DNA from 3 places in the Roseitalea sp. genome. Region 1 is predicted to be linked to each of the others. Evidence: riboswitches for the same ligand, from Rfam matches in the RefSeq annotation. Region 1 holds a riboswitch; each other region holds the start of a gene.
The links. A riboswitch is a leader RNA that binds a small molecule or an ion and turns the genes downstream of it on or off. The one in region 1 is predicted to bind thiamine pyrophosphate.
Positions count from the first base shown of each region.

Region 2: it holds a riboswitch for thiamine pyrophosphate, as region 1 does, so the genes downstream of both, AC5E6L_RS07905 (ABC transporter substrate-binding protein) here and AC5E6L_RS01340 (YkoF family thiamine/hydroxymethylpyrimidine-binding protein) in region 1, are expected to answer to the same signal.
Region 3: it holds a riboswitch for thiamine pyrophosphate, as region 1 does, so the genes downstream of both, AC5E6L_RS06130 (FAD-dependent oxidoreductase) here and AC5E6L_RS01340 (YkoF family thiamine/hydroxymethylpyrimidine-binding protein) in region 1, are expected to answer to the same signal.

Region 1 covers NZ_CFIFWG010000006.1:21,345-25,548, reverse strand. The annotation lists gene lpdA (dihydrolipoyl dehydrogenase) at 1-1,303, shown strand, start outside; gene AC5E6L_RS01345 (MipA/OmpV family protein) at 1,490-2,248, shown strand; TPP riboswitch at 2,355-2,466, shown strand; gene AC5E6L_RS01340 (YkoF family thiamine/hydroxymethylpyrimidine-binding protein) at 2,458-3,066, shown strand; gene AC5E6L_RS01335 (ECF transporter S component) at 3,127-3,714, shown strand; gene AC5E6L_RS01330 (ABC transporter ATP-binding protein) at 3,686-4,204, shown strand, end outside.
Region 2 covers NZ_CFIFWG010000066.1:3,944-8,147, forward strand. The annotation lists gene AC5E6L_RS07900 (bifunctional folylpolyglutamate synthase/dihydrofolate synthase) at 1-1,091, shown strand, start outside; TPP riboswitch at 1,175-1,275, shown strand; gene AC5E6L_RS07905 (ABC transporter substrate-binding protein) at 1,678-2,568, shown strand; gene tenA (thiaminase II) at 2,565-3,233, shown strand; gene AC5E6L_RS07915 (ABC transporter ATP-binding protein) at 3,230-3,928, shown strand; gene AC5E6L_RS07920 (TenA family protein) at 3,925-4,204, shown strand, end outside.
Region 3 covers NZ_CFIFWG010000045.1:4,582-8,785, reverse strand. The annotation lists gene AC5E6L_RS06140 (thiazole synthase) at 1-510, opposite strand, end outside; gene thiS (sulfur carrier protein ThiS) at 513-710, opposite strand; gene AC5E6L_RS06130 (FAD-dependent oxidoreductase) at 700-1,680, opposite strand; TPP riboswitch at 1,818-1,915, opposite strand; gene AC5E6L_RS06125 (MarR family winged helix-turn-helix transcriptional regulator) at 2,104-2,703, shown strand; gene AC5E6L_RS06120 (DUF6522 family protein) at 2,700-3,020, shown strand; gene AC5E6L_RS06115 (hypothetical protein) at 3,017-3,424, shown strand; gene AC5E6L_RS06110 (nucleoside hydrolase) at 3,651-4,204, opposite strand, start outside.

The DNA.
Region 1 (4,204 bases):
GCTGGGCGGCACCTGCCTGAACATTGGCTGCATCCCGTCAAAGGCGCTGCTGCACGCCTCCGATGTCTTCCATGAGGCGGGCCACGGCCACAAGGCGCTCGGCGTCGATGTGGGCAAGCCCAAGCTCGATCTCAAGGCGATGATGGCGCACAAGGACGCCACCGTGAAATCCAATGTCGACGGCGTCGATTTTCTGATGAAGAAGAACAGGATCGACGTCCATCGCGGCACCGGTTCGATCCTCGGCGAGGGCAAGGTCAAGGTGACGCCCGGCGAAGGCGAGCCCACCGAGATCGACACAAGGCACATCGTCATCGCCACCGGCTCGGATGTCGCCGGTATTCCCGGCGTCGATGTCGCGTTCGACGAAAAGGTGATCGTCTCGTCGGAGGGCGCGCTGTCGCTGGGCAAGGTGCCGGGCAAGATGATCGTCGTGGGCGGCGGCGTGATCGGTCTGGAATTGGGTTCGGTCTGGTCGCGGCTCGGCGCCGAGGTCACCGTGATCGAATATCTGGACACGATCCTGGGCGGCATGGACGGGGACGTCGCGCGCCAGTTCCAGAAAATGCTTGCCAGGCAGGGCCTGACCTTCAAGCTCGGCGCAAGGGTGACCGACGTGCGCAAGGCCGGCAGGGGCGGCCATGTCACCTACGAGCCGGTCAAGGGCGGGAACACCGAAACGCTCGACGCCGATGTCGTTCTGGTCGCCACGGGGCGCAAGCCTTACACGGAAGGGCTGGGGCTGGCCAAGGCCGGCGTCGTCATGGACGATCGCGGCCGGGTCGAGATCAACGAGCACTGGCAGACCTCGGTGCACGGCATCTGGGCGGTCGGCGATGTGGTCAAGGGGCCGATGCTGGCCCACAAGGCCGAGGACGAGGGCATGGCGGTGGCCGAGCGCATCGCCGGCCGGGCCGGGCACGTGAACTATGACGTGATCCCCAATGTCGTCTACACCGAACCGGAAGTGGCCTCGCTTGGCAAGACCGAGGAGGAGCTCAAGGCCGACGGCGTCGACTACACGGTCGGCAAGTTTCCCTTCAGCGTCAATGGTCGCGCGCGCGCCACGCTGGCGACCGACGGTTTCGTCAAGATCCTGGCCGACAAGGCGACCGACCGGGTGCTCGGCGCGCACATCGTCGGCAAGGGCGCGGGCGATCTGATCCATGAATGCGCGGTTCTGATGGAGTTCGGCGGCTCGTCGGAGGACCTGGCGCGCACCTGCCATGCCCACCCGACCATGAGCGAGGTGGTGCGCGAGGCGGCGCTTGCGGCGGCGACGGGCAAGCCGCTGCATATGTAGGCAAATCCATGGCGGCATCTGTGCGCGCCATGATGAACCGTTTGTAAACCATGTCCTGCTTCAGTCGAGGCCCGAGGCATTTGAGCGATCTCGTCATCCGAACCGGTTCTGCTGCGTAGACGGCTTGACGGAATCGACCGACCACCGTCTTTGTTCCCGCAAGCGTCCGACAAGGAAATCAGCACCATGTTCAAGCACGTCTCCGGCGCCTGCGCCGCCCTTGTCCTCGCCATGTTCGCAGCGGCCGCGCCCGGCCTGGCGCAGGAGCGACCGGGAATCGATCTGGAACTTGGAGGCGGTGGCCAGTTCGCGCCGCGCTACGAGGGCGCTTCGCAGATCCTGGTCACGCCCTATCCGATCGTTCGCATCAAGCGCCTTACACTGCCAAACGGTTTCCAGCTCGGCGGCCGCAAGGGCGGGGTTTCGATCGGGCCGTCCTTTGCCGTTCGCGGTGAACGCACCGCCGCCGACACGCCGGCCCTGACCGGTCTTGCCGATGTCGATCTGGCGATCGAGTTCGGGCTCGAAGCCGGCTACGAGGCTGACCATTTCCGCCTCCACGCCAGCCTGCGGCGCGGGTTTGGCGGCCATGAGGGCTGGACCGGCGAAGCGGGCGCCGATGTCGTCGTCAGACCGCGTCCGGGCCTGAAAGTCCATGCCGGCCCCCGACTCTCCTATGCGGATGCGACCTATGTCGACACCTATTTCAGCGTGCCCGCCGGAACGGCGGGGTTCGCCGCCTTCGATGCCGATGCGGGTATCAAATCCTGGGGCGTTGAGACGGGCGTGCGCTACGACGTCAGCGCCGGATGGGCGGTCGAGGGGCTTGCCGCCTATGAGCGGCTGACCGGTGATGCGGGCGCCTCGCCCGTCACGGCCCTGGGCAGCCGCGACCAGTATCGCTTCCGGCTGGGGCTGGTGCGCAAGCTCCGGATCGACTTCTGACCGCGCTCGCCCGCGCCCCACGCTGCGTCGAACCGCTCGTCTGCGCGGCCGCGTGCCGGGCGCGGCCGTCGGGCGTTTACAAGGCCGCCCGCGCCCGCTAACAGTGATCTGTCGACAGGGGTGCCCCGTGATGCCGGGGCTGAGATGCGGCGCGCAAGCCTGCGGACCCTCAAGCTGATCTGGATAATGCCAGCGGAGCGAGGCGAGCCATGTTTTCCGGCGCACAAGTGTCCCTGTACCCCATGTCCGACGATTTCGTCGGCATCATCACGGGCGCGCTCAAGGCGCTCGATCCTCATCGCGACCATCTGCGGATCGAGACAGACGATATCTCCACCCTGGTGGTCGGACCGCCGCAGATGCTGTTTGCCGCCATGCGCGACCTGTTCGTCTCCGCCGCCGCGACGGACGCCCATTGCGTCTTGTCGGCGGCCGTCTCGCGCGGCTGTCCCGGCGAGCCGGACGATCCGATCTGCACGCCGATCGCGGGCCGGATGTCGGACGAGCCGCTCGAACGGCGCGCCGCCGCTGCCCTGGAAGCGGTCAGGGCGGCACCCCGGACGGGGCGGCACGTCGCCTGCCAGTTCTCGCTCTATCCGCTCGGCGCCGACCATCATATGGACGAGATCTATGGGTGTATCGGCTTTCTGAAGGGCTCTGGCGTCTTCGACCGGTCCAAGAACTTCTGCACCAGGCTCTGTGGCGACGCCGGCGCGGTGTTCGCCGCGCTGGGCGAGGCGTTCGTCCGCTTCGGTCCGGCGAGCGGCCATGTCGCGCTCGACGTAACGGTATCGGCCAACAGCCCGACCCGTCCCTGAACGCGCGTCGTGCGTTGCGGCGCTCTTGTTCCCCCAACTTCCTCACGAAAGGGGCATGCCATGACCGGAAGCAATCTTTGGACCTTGCGCGAAACGCTGATCATTGCCGTCCTCGGCGCGGTCTTCGGCGTTCTCTATCTGGCCTGGGTGCAAGTGTGGCTCATCGCCCAGGCCGTGTTCGGCCCGGTCACCATGGATGTGGTCATGGGCTTCTGGTTCATCGTCTCGATGATCGCGGCGGCGATCATCCGCAAGCCGGGCGTTGCCCTGACCTCCGAGGTGCTGGCGGCGGCCACCCAGGTCCTGCTCGGCTCGCCTGCCGGCTTGATCCTGCTGCTCTCGGGGCTGGTCCAGGGGGCGGGCGCCGAGGCTGTCTTCGCGGCCACGCGATGGAAGCGCTACTCGCTGCCGGTGCTGATGGCGGCCGGCGTCGGCGCGGCGGTGTTCTCCTTCATCTATACGTGGATCCGCTTCGACTATGGCGATCTGGCGCCGACGCTGCTGGTGGTCATGTTCACGCTGCGCTGCCTGTCGGGCGCGCTGCTGGGCGGCCTGCTCGCCTGGATCGTCGTCAACGCCCTCTACAGGACCGGCGTTCTGTCCGGCCTCAGGATCGATCATGACCGTCGCGCGACGGCCGCCGCTTGACGTTGCCGGGCCCGTGCCGCTTGCGTGGTGGGATCGCGTCACGGTGCGCTATCCCTACGCGCGGCGCGCGGCGGTCGGCCCTGTGTCGCTTGCGGTCCGGCCCGGCGAGCGCATGCTTGTGCTCGGACCGTCCGGCTCGGGCAAGTCGACCCTTCTGCAGACGCTGACCGGCATCGTGCCGCAATCGGTGCCGGCGGCGGTCACTGGCCATGTCCGCCTCGACGGCCGGTGCGTTGCGGACCGAAGCCCGGCCGGCTGGGCCGACACGGTCGCCCAGTTCTTCCAGGACGCCGACCGCACGCTCACCGGCCTGTGCGTGGAGGACGAGATCGCCTTCGCGCTCGAAAACCGCGCCATGCCGGATGATGAGATCGCACGGCGCGTCGAGGCGGTGATGGCGCAGGTCGGCTTGCCGGCGCACTGGCGGACGCGGCGCACCTCGACATTGTCGGGCGGCGAAAAGCAACTTGTCGCCCTTGCCGCCACGCTG
Region 2 (4,204 bases), on a different contig from region 1:
CGCCCCACCTGGTGCGCTGGCACGAACGCTTCCGCATCGCCGGTGCGCTCGTCGACGACGCCGTGCTGGCCGGGGCGGTCGCGCGCGTGGCCGCCGCCAATGACGGCGCCAAGATCACCGTGTTCGAGATCCTGACGGCGGTCATGTTCGTCCTTTTCAGCGAGAACGAGGCGGACGCGGCGGTCATCGAAGTGGGCCTTGGCGGCCGCGCCGACGCGACCAACGTGATCGAGCGGCCCGCCGTCAGCGTCATCATGCCGATCGGTCTCGACCATCAGGCCCATCTCGGCGACACGGTCGGCCTGATCGCCGGCGAGAAGGCAGGCATCATGAAGCCGGGCGTTCCGGTGGTCATCGCCGCCCAGCCCTATGCGGAGGCGCGGGAGGTCCTGGCGGCGCGCGCCGAAGCGCACGGCTGCCCCGCGCGTCTCTATGGCGAGCACTTCATCGCCTTCGAGGAACATGGCCGCTTCGTCTTCCAGGACACCGAGGGCCTTTTGGACCTGCCGCTGCCCGCGCTGCGCGGCCGGCACCAGCTCGCCAATGCGGCTGTGGCGATCGCGGCGCTGCGCGCCGGCGGGTTCGTCATTACCGAAGCGGGCGCCGAGCGGGCGATGCAGGCGGTCGACTGGCCGGCGCGCATGCAGCGGCTTGCAAACGGCCATTTGACGGACATCGCCCCGCAGGGCGCCGAGATATGGCTCGACGGCGGACACAATCCGGACGGGGCGGCCATGGCCGCCGAATTCCTCGCCGCGCGCGAGGAAGAGGTCGAACGGCCCCTGTTCATGATCACGGGGATGCTCGAAGCAAAGGACGCGGCGGGGTATCTGCGCGTGTTCGAGGGGCTGGTCCGGCACGTCTTCACCGTGCCGGTGCCCGACAGCGAGGCCGGCCGCGATCCTGGCATGCTCGCGGGCCAGGCGCGCGAAGCGGGACTTTCGGCGGAACCGATGGACGATGTGGCGTCGGCCCTGCGCCTTATCGCCGAAAGCTGGAACGGGCTCGAACGGCCTCCGCGCATCCTGATCGGCGGCTCGCTCTATCTTGCCGGCGCCGTTCTGCGCGAGAACGGCACGCCACCCGCCTAGAGCGGTTTGTCATCAAGGACACCGTGACGGCTGTCCTTTCCGGAAATCGGTTTGACCAAAGGGGAGCTGGGCTGTAATCGATAATTGAACTGTTGGGGTGCCCGTACGGGCTGAGATGCGGCGACGCAAACCCATTGAACCTGAACCGGTTAGGACCGGCGTAGGAAACAGCACATGGACGCCCATATCCACATCGCTTTTGCCTGCATGCCCGGCCTGGTCCGCACCAGAGGGGTATGCGCATGGTGGCCAACGCACTGACGATGGCCGGCCCGGATTCGGGCGGCCTGATCACCTATGACGCAGCCAGTTTGCGCTTTGGCGGATTTCGCTTCGATGGCGCATCCGACCCCCCGCCAGCCACCACCTTCACCGCGCCGTCTGCGATAGCGCCCGGCGATTTCCTGCCCCGGCCAACGGGCCGTGCTGGCGCGCCGGTCGGGCCTGGCATGCGGCCGAACGGCTTTCGCGACATTGGAACGGGAAGACCAGGCTTCCCGCTCCTGGAGACGGATCCACGAGATTAAGGAGAACTTTCGTGAAACATCTGCTGACTGCCGCCGGCCTCCTGCTGGCGACGCCCGCCATGGCGCAGGACAAGGTGACCCTGCTGCTGGACTGGTTCATCAACCCTGACCATGGTCCGATCATCGTGGCGGAGGAGTTGGGCTATTTCAGCGATCAGGGCCTTGAGGTGGAAATCATCCCGCCCGCCGATCCGTCCGCGCCACCGAAACTGGTGGCGGCGGGTCAGGGCGACATCGCCATAAGCTACCAGCCAAGCCAGCATTTGCAGGTGGCCGAGGGCCTGCCGCTTATCCGGGTCGGCACGCTGATCGCGACACCGCTCAATTGCCTGTTGGTGGTCAAGGATGGCCCGATTCAGGAGATCAGCCAGCTGAAAGGCGGCAGGATCGGCTTCTCGGTCGCCGGGATCGAAGAGGCCGTCCTGACGGCGATGCTGGACCGGCACGGGGTTGGCCTTGATGAGGTGGAGATGGTGAACGTCAACTTCTCGCTTTCGCCTTCGTTGATGTCGGGCCAGGTGGATGCGGTGATCGGCGCCTACCGGAATTTCGAACTGAACCAGATGGAAATCGAAGGTGTCGAAGGCCGCTGCTTCTATGTCGAGGAAGAGGGCGTGCCGACCTATGACGAACTGATCTATGTCACCAATCCCGACCGCATGGACAAGGATCAGATCCGGCGCTTCCTGCGCGCCACGGAACTGGCCACCCAGTATATCGTGAACAACCCCGACAAAAGCTGGGAGCTGTTCAAGAATTATGCACCGGAACTCGATGACGCGCTGAACGCCAAGGCCTGGGTCGACACACTGCCGCGCTTTGCCTTGCGGCCCGAGGCGCTGGACGAAGGCCGTTATGCGCGCTTTGAGCGGTTTCTGGCCGACAGCGGCCTGATCGAAGGCACACGGCCCGTGTCCATGCTCGCCGTCGATCTGGGAGCGGAAGAATGAGTTTCGGTGCGACCTTCACCGCCTGGCGGGACATGACACCCCAATGGTCTGCCTATGCCAAGCACCGCTTCGTACGGGGGCTGGGCGACGGCAGCCTGCCCCGCGCGGCGTTCGTGCACTATCTGCGCCAGGATTACGTCTTCCTGATCCATTTTTCGCGCGCCTGGGCGCTGGCGGTCACCAAGGCCGACACGGTCGAGGAGATGCGGCTTGCGGCGGGCACGGTCAACGGGCTGATCAACGGGGAGATTGCATTGCACATCAAGACCTGCGCCAAAGCGGGTATTGATGAGGCAGATCTGTTTGCCACCGAAGAGCGGCCGGAAAATCTTGCCTACACGCGCTATGTGCTCGATGCCGGCCATTCCGGCGACCTGCTGGATCTGCTGGCGGCACTGGCGCCTTGCGTGATGGGCTATGGCGAGATCGGGGCGGCATTGGCTGCCTCGTCACGCTCGGATACCTATGCCGGCTGGATCGCGACCTATGCCGGCGACGACTATCAGCAGGTATGTCGCGATGTGGGCGCATTGCTTGACGGTGCGGTAGCGCGACGTCTGGGCGATGATCCGCAAACCAGTCCCCGCTGGGCGGCGCTGCACAAACGGTTCGCCACGGCGACAAGGCTGGAAGTGGGCTTCTGGGACATGGGGTTGTCCCCTTGACCGCGCTTTCGCTGTCCGGATCGGCCTCGATCGACGGGGTACCCATTTTCACCGGGATGGATTTGACGCTTGCGCCCGGCCGGTGGACCTGTCTGCTTGGCGCCAGCGGGGTGGGCAAATCCACCGTTCTGCGGCTCTTTGCCGGCTTGGATGATGCGATCGAACTTGACGGCACGATTGAAGGCGCGGGCAATGTCGCGCTGATGGCGCAGGACGATCTGTTGCTGCCTTGGCTGACCGCTTTGGACAATGTCCTGATCGGCGCGCGGCTGCGGGGCGAGGCGCCGGATCCAGCGCGCGGCGCGCAGGTCCTGTCGCGTGTCGGACTTGCCGGTCATGCAGACAAGAAACCGGGCAGCCTTTCGGGCGGGCAACGGCAACGCGTGGCTCTGGCGCGCACGCTGATGGAGGACCGCCCGGTCGTTCTGCTGGATGAGCCTTTCTCCGCGCTCGACGCGCTGACCCGCCTGCAAATGCAGGATCTGACGGCGGAGCTTTTGTCCGGTCGGACCGTGCTTTTGGTGACCCATGATCCCGGCGAGGCGGCGCGGCTCGGACAGACGATCGTGATCATGGCCGCCGATGGCCTGCTGGATGTGCCGGCACCGCCCGGAACCATCCCCCGCCCGGTGGACGGTGCCGATGTGCTGCGAACACAGGCGGACCTTTTGGGCCAACTGAGGAGACAGATATGAACGCGACCGAGTTTCTCAGATCGCAGGTTGCCGAAGAGTGGCGCGCCGCGACGACGCACGCCTTTACCGATGCGCTGGCAGACGGGTCGCTGGATCGCGAAAAAATGGCCGGATACCTGCAACAGGACTACCAGTTCGTCGATGGCTTCGTGCGGCTGCTGGCCTGCGCGGTGGAACACGCGCCCAGCCTTGCCGACGCGGTGCCGGGGGCGCGGTTCCTGGGCCTGATTTGCGGGCCGGAGAACACCTATTTCCTGCGTGCCCTCAAGGCGCTGA
Region 3 (4,204 bases), on a different contig from region 1:
GGCCCGCAGGGTCCGCAGGCCGTGCGGATTGTTCAGCCCCTGGCCGGACCCGATCGGCGCGCCCCAGGGCATGAGCACCCGGCAGCCGGCATCCACAAGCCGCTTGGCAAGCACCTGATCCTCGGTCGTGTAGGGGAAGACCTTGAAGCCGTCGGCGCACAGCGCCTCGGCGGCCTCCACCAGGCCGAAAGGATCGGGTTGCAGCGTATCGGCGTGACCGATCACTTCGAGCTTGATCCAGTCGGTCTCGAAATATTCGCGCGCCATGCAGGCGGTGGTGATGGCCTCGCGGGCGGTGTGGCAGCCTGCCGTGTTGGGCAGAACATGAATGCCGAGCGCGCGGACGATATCCCAGAAGGCTTGTCCACTCTCACGCTCGCGCCGGAGCGAGACCGTGGCGACCGAGGCACCACTTTCGCGGAAGGCCGCTTCCATCACGGCCGGCGACGGATAGCGCGCCGTGCCGAGCATCATGGGGGTGGTCAGGCGTACGCCATAGAAATCGCGCATGCCTAGCCTCCCTGCATCGCGGTCAGCACTTCCAACCGGTCGCCGGGCGACAGCGCCGTCTCGTCGCGCGCGGCGGCGGGAACGAAGGTCCCGTTGAGCGCCGTGGCAACCCGCTGCTCGCCCCAGCCCAGCATTTGCAGCGCGTCCTCGACCGTGGCGGCCTCGACATCCTGCGGCACGCCGTTCACGTCAATTTTCATGGACGAGATCCCCTTTGTGTCCCTTGGCGAGACAGGCCGCCGCCTGTCGCGCCAAGGCCGGCGCCATGAGATAGCCGTGGCGGAACAGCCCGTTCACATGCAGCACGCGGCCGCGCCGGACGATGCGCGGCACATTGTCGGCAAAGGCCGGCCGCAGGTCGGCGCCCGTCTCGACGATTTCCGCCTCCGCAAAGCGCGGATCGAGCGCATAGGCCGAAGACAACAGCTCCAGCGCCGCACGGGCGGTCACGCCGGACCGATCGGCGCTTTCGATCTGCGTCGCGCCGAGCATGAAAAGCCCGTCCTCGCGCGGGACGACATAGAGCGGATGGCGCGGATGCAGAAGGCGTATGGGGCGGTGCAGCACGATCTCGCGGGAGCGCAGAACTATCATCTCGCCTCGCACCCCGCGCAGATCGCCGAGCGCGTCCCGCGCGGCCAGGCCCCGGCAGTCGATCACGGGGCCGGCAATGTCTTCCGGGCATATGTGTGCCCGTTCGATCGCGACGCCCTTGCCGGCAAGGTGCCCCACCAAATCGGCCAGCGCCCGTCGCGGTTCGATATGGGCTTCGTGCTTGAAGAAAAGTCCGTGCCGGTGGCGGCCTTCCAGTTCGGGCTCCAGCCGGGCGATGCCGGCACCGTCGACCGGTTCGTGCCCCAGGGTGCGGCCGGCGAACGCGTCGAGATCGGCCCGGTCGCGTTCGGGCGCGAGCACCAGCGTGCCGCGTTCGGTCACCTCGGTGACCGCGGCCCAGGCCGCAGCGGCGTCGCGGCCATGGGCGACGACGACCGGCTCTGCCAGCGCGCCCTCGCAGTCCGGCGCCAGCATGCCGCCGGCCCACCATGAACAGCCGTGCCGCTCGGGCGCGCCGGCCCGGTCGACCAAGTGCGGCGTCAGGCCCTGCTCAAGCAGGGCCCAGGCGGCCCAAAGGCCGGCCACGCCCGCGCCGATGACCGTAACGTCAGCCATCGGCCAGCGGGCGTCCGCGCCCCGGCTCGGTCTTGACAGATGTTTCGTGCATCCGGTGAGGATTGAGTCCAGGGTTCTCCATCTCTCCCCTTTCAGGCCGGGGAGACGCGATGACAATCAGGACGTTGGCGCCCGGAAGACGAACATCGCGGACTCCCTACGCCAGCATGATCTGGTTCAGGTTCGAAGGGTGCTTCTCAGAACGCGGCAAGCGCGGACGCCCCTGTCCAACGCTCCAAGGTTTAGGTGGCCCGCTTTGACGTGTCAATGCATTCGCCTCGAAGCGCCTGCGTGACCGATCAGCCGGACAGTCTCGAAGCGAAATCATTTTTAGTATCGTATCGAAATCATAATTTCGCCAAAGAAGTTTGGCATCGCTATCATATACAGTGACCCTCCAAGCTCTCGGGGAAGGACCTCGGCATGGCCAGCCGCGTGATCGCCGAATTGATCCTGCACCTTGGGCGCATCGCGTCGGGCGACGGCCTCGTGGGCGGGTTGACCCCGACACAGTGGACCGGATTGAGATATTTCGCCAGGGCCAACCGTTTCTCGCGCACCCCTTCGGCGTTCGCCGCGTTCCACGGCACGACGCGGGGCACCGCCTCCCAAACCATCAAGGGTCTGGTCGCGGACGGCTATCTGCAACAGGCCCGTTCCGACACCGACGGCCGAAGCGTCAGGCTGGATCCGACGCCGAAAGCCAGGGCGCTTTTGAAGGACGATCCCATCGAGGCCCTGGTGCGAGCCGCGGACGCTCTGCCCCCGGGCGTCCGCGGCAGTTTTTCCGCCGTGCTCCAGCGCTTGCTTGGGAGCGTTGCCTTGCAGGCGGGCAAACCGCTGTTCGGGACCTGTAAAACCTGCGTTTATTTCAGAGGGGACGGTTGCTGCCAGGACGGCGCGGACGCCTATGAATGCGGCTTTTTGAGCGAGCCCCTCGCGGCGGACGAATTGGAGCAGCTCTGCATCAATTTCTCATCCGGCAGGTTCGGGCAGCCGGGTATCGGAACGGCGCGGCGATGACGACGATTCCGCGTGCGGCCGTAGAGGTGAACAATGCACAGATCACCATCGATGCCGAAGTGCTGGCGCCCAGGCTCGGCCTGACGGTCGAAGCGCTGAAGCAGAACATGGCCAAGGGCCTGGTCGTGAGCCTTGCCGAAACCGGCCAGGACGAAGATGCGGGCCGCACGCGCCTGACGTTCCGATATCGCGCGCGGGCCTGGCGCGTCGTGATCGAAGCCGACGGCAGCCTGCTCGAAGACCCGTTGCCGATCGCCGCAGGCAAGCCTGCGAATGATGCGCTCAGCCTCTTCGACCTCGCCAGGGGCGCATCATGACGGCCGTCTCCGAAAACGCTTTGCCGACGACACAATCGCTGGCCGGACGGGCGCGGACACACCTTCAGAGGATCGCGGCGCGCGGTGAGCCGATCACATACAAGGCGCTGGCCGACGCGCTGGACCTTGTCCCTCCGAACACGATCCATCAGCTTACCGAAGCGCTCGAACGGCTGATGCGACAGGACGCGGCCAACGGACACCCCTTCATCGCGGCGCTCGTCATCAGCCGCGCCCGGGGCGGGATGCCGGCGCCCGGCTTTTTCGACATCGCCAAGGAACTGGGGCGCTTCGACGGCGACCCGTCGGGCCCGGACGCGGCGGCGTACCACGGCGCGATGGTCGATGAGGCAATCGCTTTCTGGCGCGGGACCGGCCTTCCGGGAGATGGTAGCGGTGCATGAGCAGTGACATTCCGACATCCGGCAAGCAGGCGCGTTTGCGCCTCGCTCCGGACACCATCACCATGCCGGCGCGCGCGCATATCGTCATCGTGGGGGCAGGTTTCGGCGGGCGCGCAAGCCTTGCCTGCGCTGTTCCGATACCGTGACCGAGGCCAGCTCGCCACGATCGGCCGCAAGGCGGCTGTCATCGCGTTCGGGCGCCTGCGCTTGAAGGGATGGCCCGCGGTCATGGCGTGCTGCGCGCATGGGGGCTCTCCAACGCGCCGCGTTCCGGCCATGCGAGGATGGCATCCATGATGTGGTCCACGAGGGGGCGCGCATCGACCGCGACGGCGACCTCGCAGTTTGCGCGCTTCGCCGGTCGAATGTTCGCCAGCCTGGCGGTGGTCAGATTGCGGAAATCGCAGACCGTCATGCCGCGCGTCAGCCCGTCGCCCGCCTCGATCTCGACCGGGCAGCGCGCATAGGTGATCAGGTCCGGAACGATGAAGGGGACCAGCGCGCACGGATCGTGCAGCGATGCGCTCGACAAGCCGTGGATCTCGTTCAGCCTGTCCCTGAAGAAGCCGAGCAGGGCGCCATAGGTGCGGGCGATGCGGCCGCCCGCGTTCAGCCGCTCGATGTCGCGGGCGGTCAGCCCGACCTGCCGCGTCACATTGAGGCCGACCAGCCAGAGCGGCACGCCGCTCGCAAAGACGATGTCCGCCGCTTCCGGGTCGCACCAGATGTTGAACTCGGCCACGGGCGTGGTGTTTCCGACCTGGGTCGTCCCGCCCATGC